DNA from 3 places in the Flavonifractor sp. An4 genome. Region 2 is predicted to be linked to each of the others. Evidence: predicted binding sites of a transcription regulator. Region 2 holds the regulator's gene; each other region holds the start of a gene.

Region 1 (3,274 bases), on a different contig from region 2:
ACGGCCAAAACGGGCTTTTATTCGAATTTCAGGGGTTTGAGGACATGGGGCTGGATCAATCGGCGCAAACCGCTGTGGCACAAGAGATTGGAAGCGGATAAAACCGCCTCAAAACGCCTGGAAATTTCAAGAAGTGCATAATTGGACAACCGACTCGAAATCAGTTTGCGGGCAACCGCACGAGGGTTCGAATCCCTCCCGCTGCGCCAAAGGCTCCAGAAGCAATCTGCTTCTGGAGCCTTTTTCTATCTCGACGGAGGATGCAAAGTAGAACAGTCCGTATCATTGTCCTTGGTCGTTACCTCACATACCAAGATCCGCAAAGATACCATCTGTATCTTTCTGCATTATACATTGACATTACCGGACGTTCTGTACTGGATCAGCTTTTGCCTGAAAGATGGTACTTGATTTCCAGGGTAGATGAGTGTCCGCTGGCGGTGTCATGCAGCACGACATCATGGTCGGCCATACATTGTCTCATGGCATTACATACCATTGGCATCCTGTTTTTTAATTGCAGATTCTTATGAATATCATTTGCCTTTAGTGTAAGCTCGGTTTGCCCGCTGCTGTATGCCTGCAATTTTTGGCTTTCAATATAAGTCCGGATATCTCCTGTGGTGGTTTTGGGATTATCTCCTGCCGTATTCTCGGTGGAGGCGCAGCCAATGACTTCCTGCAAAGATTTTACCTCCTCCTCGAGCTTTTGAATCCTTGAAAAAAGTTCTAAAATAATGGTGTCATAATTCATACAAACTACCTCTGTATTCTGATAGAATTCCAACACGACTTGATGAGGGTGTCAATACGGGAGAAAAGCAATTAAAGGACTATTTGAGCGCGGAAAAGACGCTGGCCTCGTAGATCCATCCCATCAGTTCATCATCGATTTCGTCTGGGCTTGCAATCAGTACATGATGGGTCCAGCGGTTAGGATAAGGCTCGGTAGCCACATCGATTCTGGGGGATTCCAGACGGTGATCCAGGCCAAAGGTGACCACAATGTAGTGGGCGGGGCGATCCTTGGCCTTGCGGACTTTGCTAAAGGAGACGCAGGCAAACATATGCCGGTTATAAAAGGAAATCTGGCTTTTCTGTACCTTGATTTGTACATCGGCAATCCGGTCCAAGATCAGGCCTTCCAACCGCTCATACAGCGGCAGCACCTCTATATCCTGCTGAAAAAACAGCAGAGCGTTTTCGTCCATGAAAACCGCTCCTTTGCTATCAGTGTATCATATCCATGCAGCCATGAACAGCGGTGTTCCCCTGGAATACAGCGAATAGAACGAATGTTTGACTTTGCGGCAAAAAAAGCATATAATAAAAAAATCAGCCGTATCTTTTTGGGAGAGGGGAGGGAAGTGCTTGGACCGGGTCATTTTTCACTGTGATTTGAATAGCTTTTACGCATCGGTGGAGCTGCTGGATCATCCGGAGTTAAAGGACAGGCCGGCGGCGGTATGTGGTGACCCGGAGAGTCGCCATGGAATCATTCTGGCCAAAAATGAGCTGGCCAAAAAGTATAAAGTACAGACGGCAGAGACCATCTGGCAGGCCAGACGGAAGTGTCCGGACCTGGTATTGCTGCCGGCCCACCACTGGAAGTATCGGGAGTATTCCAAAAAGGTGAATGCCATCTATGAACGGTATACCGATCTGGTGGAGCCCTTCTCCATTGACGAGAGCTGGTTGGATGTGACCGGGACCCTTCATCTCTTTGGAGGGGATGGAAAGGCTTTGGCCGACCAGATTCGCCAAACAGTGCGGCAGGAATTGGGGCTGACGGTATCGGTGGGCGTTTCCTTTAATAAGGTATTTGCGAAAATGGGCAGCGACTACCGAAAACCGGACGCCACAACGGTGATCACCCGGGAAAACTTTCAACAGCTGCTCTGGCCATTGCCGGTGACCGATCTGCTCTTTGTGGGCCGTGCGGCGGCCAGGGTGCTCAATGGCTACGGGATACGCACCATTGGTGATCTGGCCCGGTTTGACCGGGAGAGCCTGGGGCAGATTCTGGGCAAGGGAGGATATACCCTCCACGACTATGCCACGGGCAGGGAACACGCCCCGGTGGTACCTGCCCGGGATATGCCAGGGCCCAAGTCGGTGGGAAACGGACTGACCTTCCCTAAAAATCTGGTGGGCTGGGAGCAGCTGCGTACGGCGCTGTCTGAGTTGGCGGACGAGGTTGCGGTCCGGCTGCGCAAGCACGGACTCAAATGTACCACCGTACAGATCACCGTGCGTGATCCGTCCTTTAAGGATATCTGCCGCCAGAAGCGGCTTAGTGCCCCCACTTATATCTCCCGGGACCTGGCGCAGTGCGGGATGGAGCTGCTGCACAGCTGTTGGAGTGAGCGGCAGCCAGTCCGGGCCCTTACCATTACGGCCCAGAACCTGGTGGAGGAGCGGGACGCAGGGGAGCAGGTGGATCTGTTTGCCGCCGACGCCATACCCTGCCGCGATAAGCTGGAGAAGCTGGAGAAGGCCATGGATTCCATCCGGGACAAATATGGGAGGGGAGCCATCTCCATTGCTTCTGCCGTCCATCCAGCGGGAGAGCCGGACAGGGAGGACCAGCGGTTGCCGCCGGGGGACTGATATAGTCTTACAAACTATATTATAGGATGGATAAAATTATATAAAACTAAGGCGAAAATCTGAAACGCTTTTAAGCAAACTGCTGTTTTTGTATAGAGTTTGGACATGAAACGGGTTTTGTCTATTTTCAATTTTCGTCAGAAAAGGTATCATGACACACAATGATAGGTATTGTTATGCCGTGAAAGGGGAAAATAAAGATGAAAATTCCTGACAGTCTGAAGCGCTATGGCCTGGCCAAGGTGTTTGATTATCTGGATAAAGACCCTATGAACAATATGAGCAAGGTTATGGACCTGGTCAATAAGTTCTCCGGGGACACCCTGTCCACTCAGCGTGAGGCGTTCGACAAGGCCATCAACGACAAGGATTCCTGCTGGCACCAGCTGATCGAGAAGGTCTGGACCCAGACCGACCCCGATGTGCTCAAGACCGTGTTCAACAACTTCTTCGTCAACGCCAACCTGGTGGGCTGGCCCAAGCAGGAGAAGATGCGTGAGAAGTACGGCTGCAATATTCCCTGGGCCATTCTGCTGGACCCCACCTCTGCCTGCAACCTGCACTGCACCGGCTGCTGGGCGGCGGAGTACGGCAATAAGCTGAATCTGTCCTTTGACGATATCGACTCCATCATCACCCAGGGCAAGGAACTGGGCATCTATAT
Region 2 (3,274 bases):
ACCGCTCTGGAGCAGGGTAGTCATCTTGCCCCGCTCCTGGTCGGAGAAGCCTGCGTTGCCCCGGTTGGTCTTGGGGTTCTTCAGGTCGATCTCCTCATGGGCCACGTTGAGGTCGCCGCACAGCACCACTGGCTTTTTCTGGTCCAGAGCTATCAGGTAGGCGCGGAAGTCGTCCTCCCACTGCATCCGGTAGTCGATGCGGGCCAGCCCCTCCTTGGCGTTGGGGGTGTAACAGCACACCAGATAGAAGTCCTCATACTCCGCCGTGATCACCCGGCCCTCGGTGTCGTGCTCCGGGATGCCCAGGCCGTAGGTCACGGCCAGAGGCTCGGTTTTGGTGATGAGGGCGGTGCCGGAGTAGCCTTTCTTCTCGGCGCTGTTCCAGTAGATGTGGTAGCCCGGCAGGTCCAGCTCGATCTGGTGGGGCTGGAGCTTGGTCTCCTGGAGGCAGACGGCGTCAGCGTCCATCTCCTTGAAGAAGTCCAGAAAGCCCTTGCCCAGGCAGGCCCGCAGGCCGTTGACGTTCCAGGTGATCAGCTTCATTCCCAGTCCTCCGCCCTCCATTTCATGGGTTTTCCGTCGCTGTCCAGCAGCGGGGTGATACCGCCGGCATATCCGTCGTGCATCTCCAGGTAGAGCATACCGGTCTTGGTATCCAGCAGAACCCGGGTGGCATCGGCCACACCCTGGGTGTAGATCACCTGAAAGCGCTTATCCTTTCCCATAGACACGCTCCTTTATTCCTTTCGCATCTCACCCTCCAGATGGGGGAGGAATTTCAGCATAATGGGCAGATAGGTGGCCACAAAGACCACCACCGCCCCAAGAGCCGCCCATTTCCGCAGCTTTTTGGGAGCGGCCAGGCCCAGCATGACCCCGGCGGCGCACAGGTACAGCTTCACCAGGGCCAGGTCCTTCCAGTTCATTTTGGCGATATAAGCATCGGCGGCAGAAAACAGTTTTTTCATAAGATTCCCTCCAGCCGCAGCAGCCATTCCTTCAATTCCAGCCCACCCCCGTAGCCGGTAAGGGTCCCGTTGGCCCCCACCACCCGGTGGCAGGGCAAAAGGATGGGCAGGGGATTGCGGTGGTTGGCCTGGCCCACCGCCCGGCTCCCCTTGGGACAGCCCACCCGGCGGGCCAGCTCTCCGTAAGTAATGGTCTGCCCGTAGGGGATCTCCGCCAGAGCGGACCACACCTTGCGCTGAAAGGGAGTACCCCGGAGGGCAAGGGGCAGATCGAAGTCCCGCCGCTCCCCCGCCAGATAGGCCAGCAGCTCCTCCTTACCTCGGGAGAGCAGGGGCGTCTCCTCCCCCACCGGAGACATGGGGGAATTGGGCAAATACAGGGCGGTAAGCCCGCCCCCCTCCTCCTCCAGGGCCATGGGCCCCACGGGGGTATCAAAGACCACCCGGTTCATCTCAGTACCGCCGCACCACGGCGGTGACCTTGCCCAGGATGGCGCATCCTTCGCCGTCGATGGGCTCGTAGTCCGGGTTCTCGGGCATGAGCCACACATGGCCGTCCTTCCGGCGGAGGGTCTTCACCGTAGCCTCGTCCTCAAAGAGGGCCACCACGATCTCCCCGCTGTGGGCATCGGCCTGCTGGTGGACAATCACCAGGTCCCCGGGCAGGATACCGGCATACTTCATGGACTCCCCCCGCACCTTCAGGGCAAAATACTCCCCGGGCCGCCCGCCGGTGTCAAACGTCAGATAGTCCTCGATGCACTCCTGGGCCAGGATGGGCGACCCGGCGGCCACGCTGCCCACTACCGGCACCTTATCCTCCGGGACGGCCGGGGTCTCCGGCTGGGCCACGGTGATGGAGCGGGTCTTACCCTCCGCCTTGGTGATGAGGCCCGCCGACTCCAGCCCCTTCAGGTGGAAGTGGACGGTGGAGGGGGATTTCAGCCCCACATAGGCCCCGATCTCCCGGACGGAGGGGGGATAGCCGTGTTCCGCCGAGAAAGAAATGATATAATCGTAGATCTGCTGCTGTTTGGGTGAAAGCGCCTTCATGGCAGACCCTCCTTTGTCAAGTTCGTCCGGTTTCAGTATACCATACTTCCTCCAGCATTGCAAACATTTGTTCTAAAATCCCCCATTTTTTCCGCGCAGGCAGCCACCTGTGGAGCCACAGCGACCATCTGTAAAAAATACGTTGCGTACTGCCTGTCCGCTCTTTATAATGGCATCACCACAGGAAGAGGTGACCGATATGCAAGTGGAAGTGAACATCGACGAGACCTATACCCGGCCCAAGGCGGTAATCCTCACCGCCGCTCTCACCGACGAGGTTCGGCAGGCGGTGGAGTTCCTCTCCCACGCCGACGCCCCTCCGATCACCGGTTATCAGGGCGGGACCGTCCGGCTCCTGGACCCGGCGGAGCTGATCCGGGTGTACGCCAGCGCCGGGAAGGTGCTGGCCGCCACCGAGCGGGGGGAATACACCCTCCGTCTGCGGCTGTACGAGGCGGAGGCGCGGCTGGACCCCCATCTCTTTGTACGCATTTCCAACTCGGAACTCATCCATCTGAAAAAAGTGCAGAGCTTTGATCTGAGCCTGACCGGCACCATTCGGGTAAAGCTGTCCGACGGCACGGTCACCTATGTCTCCCGGCGATATGTATCAAAGCTGAAAAAACAACTTGGTCTGTGAGGTGAACCGTATGAAAAAAGAGTTGCTTTTGCGGGGGCTGCTGGGCATTCCTCTGGGTATTGCCATCGGGCATCTCATCACCGTTTTTTCCTCCCTGTTTTGGGGAACCGGCGCCTTTTATCCCTGTATGCCCGCCTTCGCGGCCCAGGTGGGGAGTGAGGCCCAGGCGGTCCTGCTCCAGACCGCCCTGTGCGGTCTGGTGGGCTTCGGTTTTGCCGCCGGCTCCGTGCTGTGGGAGCTGGAGCGGTGGAGTCTGGCCCGGCAGACTGCCGTCTATTTCCTGCTGGGGGCCGCCCTGCTGATCCCCACCGCTTACGTCTGTCACTGGATAGAGCGCAGTGCGGCGGGCATACTGGCCTATCTGGTCATTTTTACGGTGATTTTTTTCCTGATCTGGATCATTCGGTACCTTCTGGCCCTGCGCAGCGTCAAAAAGCTGAACGCCGCCCTGGGGCACGGAGATCAGAGCGGTTCCTGAGCCCTTCCTCCCCCGGTCTGCTCAACAAACACCGACAGCCGCAGCAGGTACTGGTCGTACCCCTTGCCTGCCAGCTCGTCCAGCAGCACATCCTCCCAGAACAGTTCTCCCAAAGTCAGGCCTTGGGCGTCGGCC
Region 3 (3,274 bases), on a different contig from region 2:
TCATGGTACCCCAGTACCGCTTGGGCATCTGGGTCATGCGGCATTTGGGGTTATAGCGGCCCTCAATGGCGATGGTGTCGTAAAACCGCCGCCACAAGGCCCGGTAATCCAATTCACCTGCCCCGGGCGGGGCCAGGTCGAACCGGTCCAGAGGCACAATGGCCCACTTCCCCTTCTGGCAGAACAGGGCCTCCCGGTGGGTGCGGTCGTAGAGCACCAGGGTCTCGCCGGGGTAGCGGGCGGCAAAGTGGGGCCGCAGCAGGGGAAGCACCCAGTTTTTTGGCTCGATCTCTCCCACCAGGGCCCCGTCCTGGTCGGAGAAGCGGGTAAAGCCCTTGAGCAGGTGGGCCTCGTGGGTCAGGTGCTGGACCGCCTTGCCCAGAACAGCCACCCGGGGGTCGGTGAGATCCCGCACCACCGACGGCCCCCGCTCATAGCCCAGCCGGAGGAAGTCCCACAGGGCCAGCTCCCGCTCCTCCAGGCAGGTGAGAAAGCCGTAGGTCACCAGGCGGCGGCCCTGCTGGCCCATGCTCCGGTCCAGAGAGCGGTACACCCGCCGGGCCTTCTGGTCGTCGGTGTCCACCGTCCGCTGGGGCCACAGAGTCACCCGGCCGTCCCCGTAGGTGAGGAAGCAGGCGGGCTCCTCCTTGTTGGCGTAGGCCATAAACACACAGGTAAGGAACCCGGCAAAGCTGCCGTCATAAGAATAGGAAAACCTGGGCCAGTCCATGGGGACCTCCTTTCAAAAGGGCTTAACCTTCAAAACAACGACAACTGCTCCGGTTCTTTTCCCGCCAGGGCGGGCTTCTCCAGAGCCACCAGGTGGCGGAGCACCCCGTCTGGGTTCACCCTTAACCCCTCCAGCATCTTTCCCGAGCAGGTGATGAAATACTGGGCCCGTTTCAGCACCACCCCCAGGGTTTTCAGGCCCGAGAAGGTGAGGGGCCCCACCCGCCGGGCGGTGAGAATCCGTTTGGCGGACACCACCCCGATGCCGGGCACCCGCAGCAGGGTCTCATAGTCGGCCCGGTTCACCTCCACCGGGAACTGCTCCATATGCCCCAGAGCCCAGGCGCACTTGGGGTCCACCCGGGTGTCGAAGTTGGGGTGGGCCTCATCCAGCAGCTCCTCCGCCCGGAAGTGATAGAACCGCAGCAGCCAGTCGGCCTGGTACAGCCGGTGCTCCCGCAGCAGGGGCGGCTTGAAGTCCTGCCGGGCAGGGAGGAGGGAACTGTCGGACACCGGCATATAGGCGGAGAAAAACACCCGTTTCAGCTTGTACTGGTCATATAATGCCTGGGTCAGGGTCAAAATGTGCTTATCACTCTCAGGAGTGGCCCCAATGATCATCTGGGTGGACTGGCCCGCCGGGGCAAAGCGGGGGGCGTGCTTATACTTCACCAGCTCCCCCCTGGCCTGAGTGATGCCGTCCCGGATCTGGGCCATGGGGGCCAGAATGGCCTTTTTCTCCTTGTCCGGGCACAGTTTATGGAGGCTGTCCTCGCTGGGCAGCTCAATATTCACCGAAAGCCGGTCGGCCAGCTGGCCCAGCCGCTGGGTAAGGAGCGGGTCGGCCCCGGGGATGGCCTTGGCGTGGATATAGCCATGAAAGCCGTACTCCTGCCGCAGGAGGGTGAGGGCGGATATCATCTCCTCGGTGGTGCGGTCGGGGCTGACCCACACCGCGGAGGAGAGAAACAGGCCCTCAATATAGTTGCGCCGGTAGAATCCGGTGGTCAGCTCCGCCAGCTCCCGGGGGGTGAAGGCCGTCCGGGGCAGGTCGTTGGACCGGCGGTTGATGCAGTAGGCGCAGTCGTAGATGCAGCGGTTGGTGTACAGTACCTTCAAAAGGGAGATACACCGGCCGTCGGCAGAGAAGGAGTGGCAGCACCCGGCGGCCATAGTGCTCCCCATGCCTTTGCCGCCCCGCCGGTCCACCCCGCTGGAGGTGCAGGCAGCGTCATACTTGGCCGCGTCCGCCAGAATGGTCAGCTTGTCCATCAGATCCACCGTACTCCCCCCTTTGGCCCCATTATATATCGAACAAACGTACCAGTCAAGAGGGGAGTTCTGGAACTTTTGTTCCCCATTCCGTCCTGCAATCCTCATTGCTTTTTCCTATTACAAGGTGTATAATTGCATAGATTAACCTTTCATAGGACCGAAAACTTTTACTTTCATCCGCTGTTAAGGAGGATCTGTTATGCACTATACCTTTGCGCAGTATCAGGAGAGCGCCGACTACATCCGCAGCAAGATCGGCACCTTTGCCCCCAAGGTGGCCATGATCCTGGGCTCCGGCCTGGGCTACATGGGGGATATTGTAGAGAACGCCGTGGCCGTGCCCTACGGGGAGATCCCCCACTTCAAGGCCTCCACCGCCCCCGGCCACAAGGGCCGCCTGGTGTTCGGCACCCTGGAGGGCCAGAGCGTGGCCGTCATGCAGGGCCGGATGCACCACTATGAGGGCTACTCCTATGAGGAGGTGGCCTACGCCGTCCGGGTGCTCAAGCTGCTGGGCTGCGACACCCTCATTGTCACCAACGCCGCCGGCTGCGTCAACACCAGCTGGAAGGCGGGCGACCTGATGCTCATCACCGACCAGATCAAGATCTTCATGGAGTCCCCCCTGCGGGGCGAGAACCTGCCCGAGTTCGGCGTCCGCTTCCCCGACGCCTCCCACCTGTACACCCCCGCCCTCCAGGATGTGGCCCGGAAGGCCGCCGGGGAGCTGGGCATTGCGCTGAAGGAAGGCGTGTATATGTACTTCCCCGGCCCCCAGTACGAGACCCCCGCCGAGGTGCGCTTCGCCCGCATCGCCGGGGCCGACGCGGTGGGTATGTCCACCGCCCCCGAGGTCATCGTGGCAGGCCACTGCGGGATGCAGGTGCTGGGCTTCACCCTGCTCTCCAACATGGCCGCCGGCATCCTGGATCAGCCCCTCTCCGAGGAGGAGGTGCTGGAGGCCGCCGAGGCCTGCAAGGACAAGTTCTCCCGGCTGGTACTGGCCTGCCTGAAGCAGATCGGGTAAGACGGAGCTTCCCCCAGTCAGGGGAAGGTCTTGTATCACAAATAAAGGAGATCAACAGTTTATGTCCATTCTCATTCACAACTGCACCGCCGTGCTGATGGACGAGGCGGGCACCGTCCTGCCCGGCGCCTATGTGGCGGTGGAGGGGACCAGGATCGTCTCCGTGGGCACCGTCCGCCCTCAGGGGACCTTTGACCAGGAGATCGACGGCAAGGGCAACGTACTCATGCCCGGCTTTGTCAA

The links. The regulator LexA, encoded in region 2, represses DNA repair genes until DNA is damaged. The targets are predictions, from matches to a motif close to CNAACANNTGTTNG.
Region 1: dinB (DNA polymerase IV) is a predicted target of LexA. The motif match lies at 1,289-1,302, and genes of this name have one in related genera.
Region 3: B5F94_RS09860 (putative DNA modification/repair radical SAM protein) is a predicted target of LexA. The motif match lies at 2,073-2,086, and genes of this name have one in related genera.

What each region holds. Positions count from the first base shown of each region.
Region 1 is NZ_NFIL01000001.1:164,105-167,378, reverse strand. Features, by position in the region: gene B5F94_RS00705 (hypothetical protein) at 383-754, opposite strand; gene B5F94_RS00700 (DUF5655 domain-containing protein) at 834-1,211, opposite strand; gene dinB (DNA polymerase IV) at 1,372-2,610, shown strand; gene B5F94_RS00690 (radical SAM protein) at 2,811-3,274, shown strand, end outside.
Region 2 is NZ_NFIL01000023.1:41,458-44,731, reverse strand. Features, by position in the region: gene B5F94_RS10910 (exodeoxyribonuclease III) at 1-543, opposite strand, end outside; gene B5F94_RS10905 (DUF6440 family protein) at 540-725, opposite strand; gene B5F94_RS10900 (permease of phosphate ABC transporter) at 738-968, opposite strand; gene B5F94_RS10895 (methylated-DNA--[protein]-cysteine S-methyltransferase) at 965-1,420, opposite strand; gene lexA (transcriptional repressor LexA) at 1,422-2,021, opposite strand; gene B5F94_RS10885 (LytTR family DNA-binding domain-containing protein) at 2,221-2,661, shown strand; gene B5F94_RS10880 (DUF3021 domain-containing protein) at 2,672-3,139, shown strand; gene B5F94_RS10875 (MerR family transcriptional regulator) at 3,124-3,274, opposite strand, start outside.
Region 3 is NZ_NFIL01000020.1:17,869-21,142, forward strand. Features, by position in the region: gene B5F94_RS09855 (TIGR03915 family putative DNA repair protein) at 1-730, opposite strand, end outside; gene B5F94_RS09860 (putative DNA modification/repair radical SAM protein) at 760-2,010, opposite strand; gene B5F94_RS09865 (purine-nucleoside phosphorylase) at 2,204-3,031, shown strand; gene B5F94_RS09870 (amidohydrolase family protein) at 3,093-3,274, shown strand, end outside.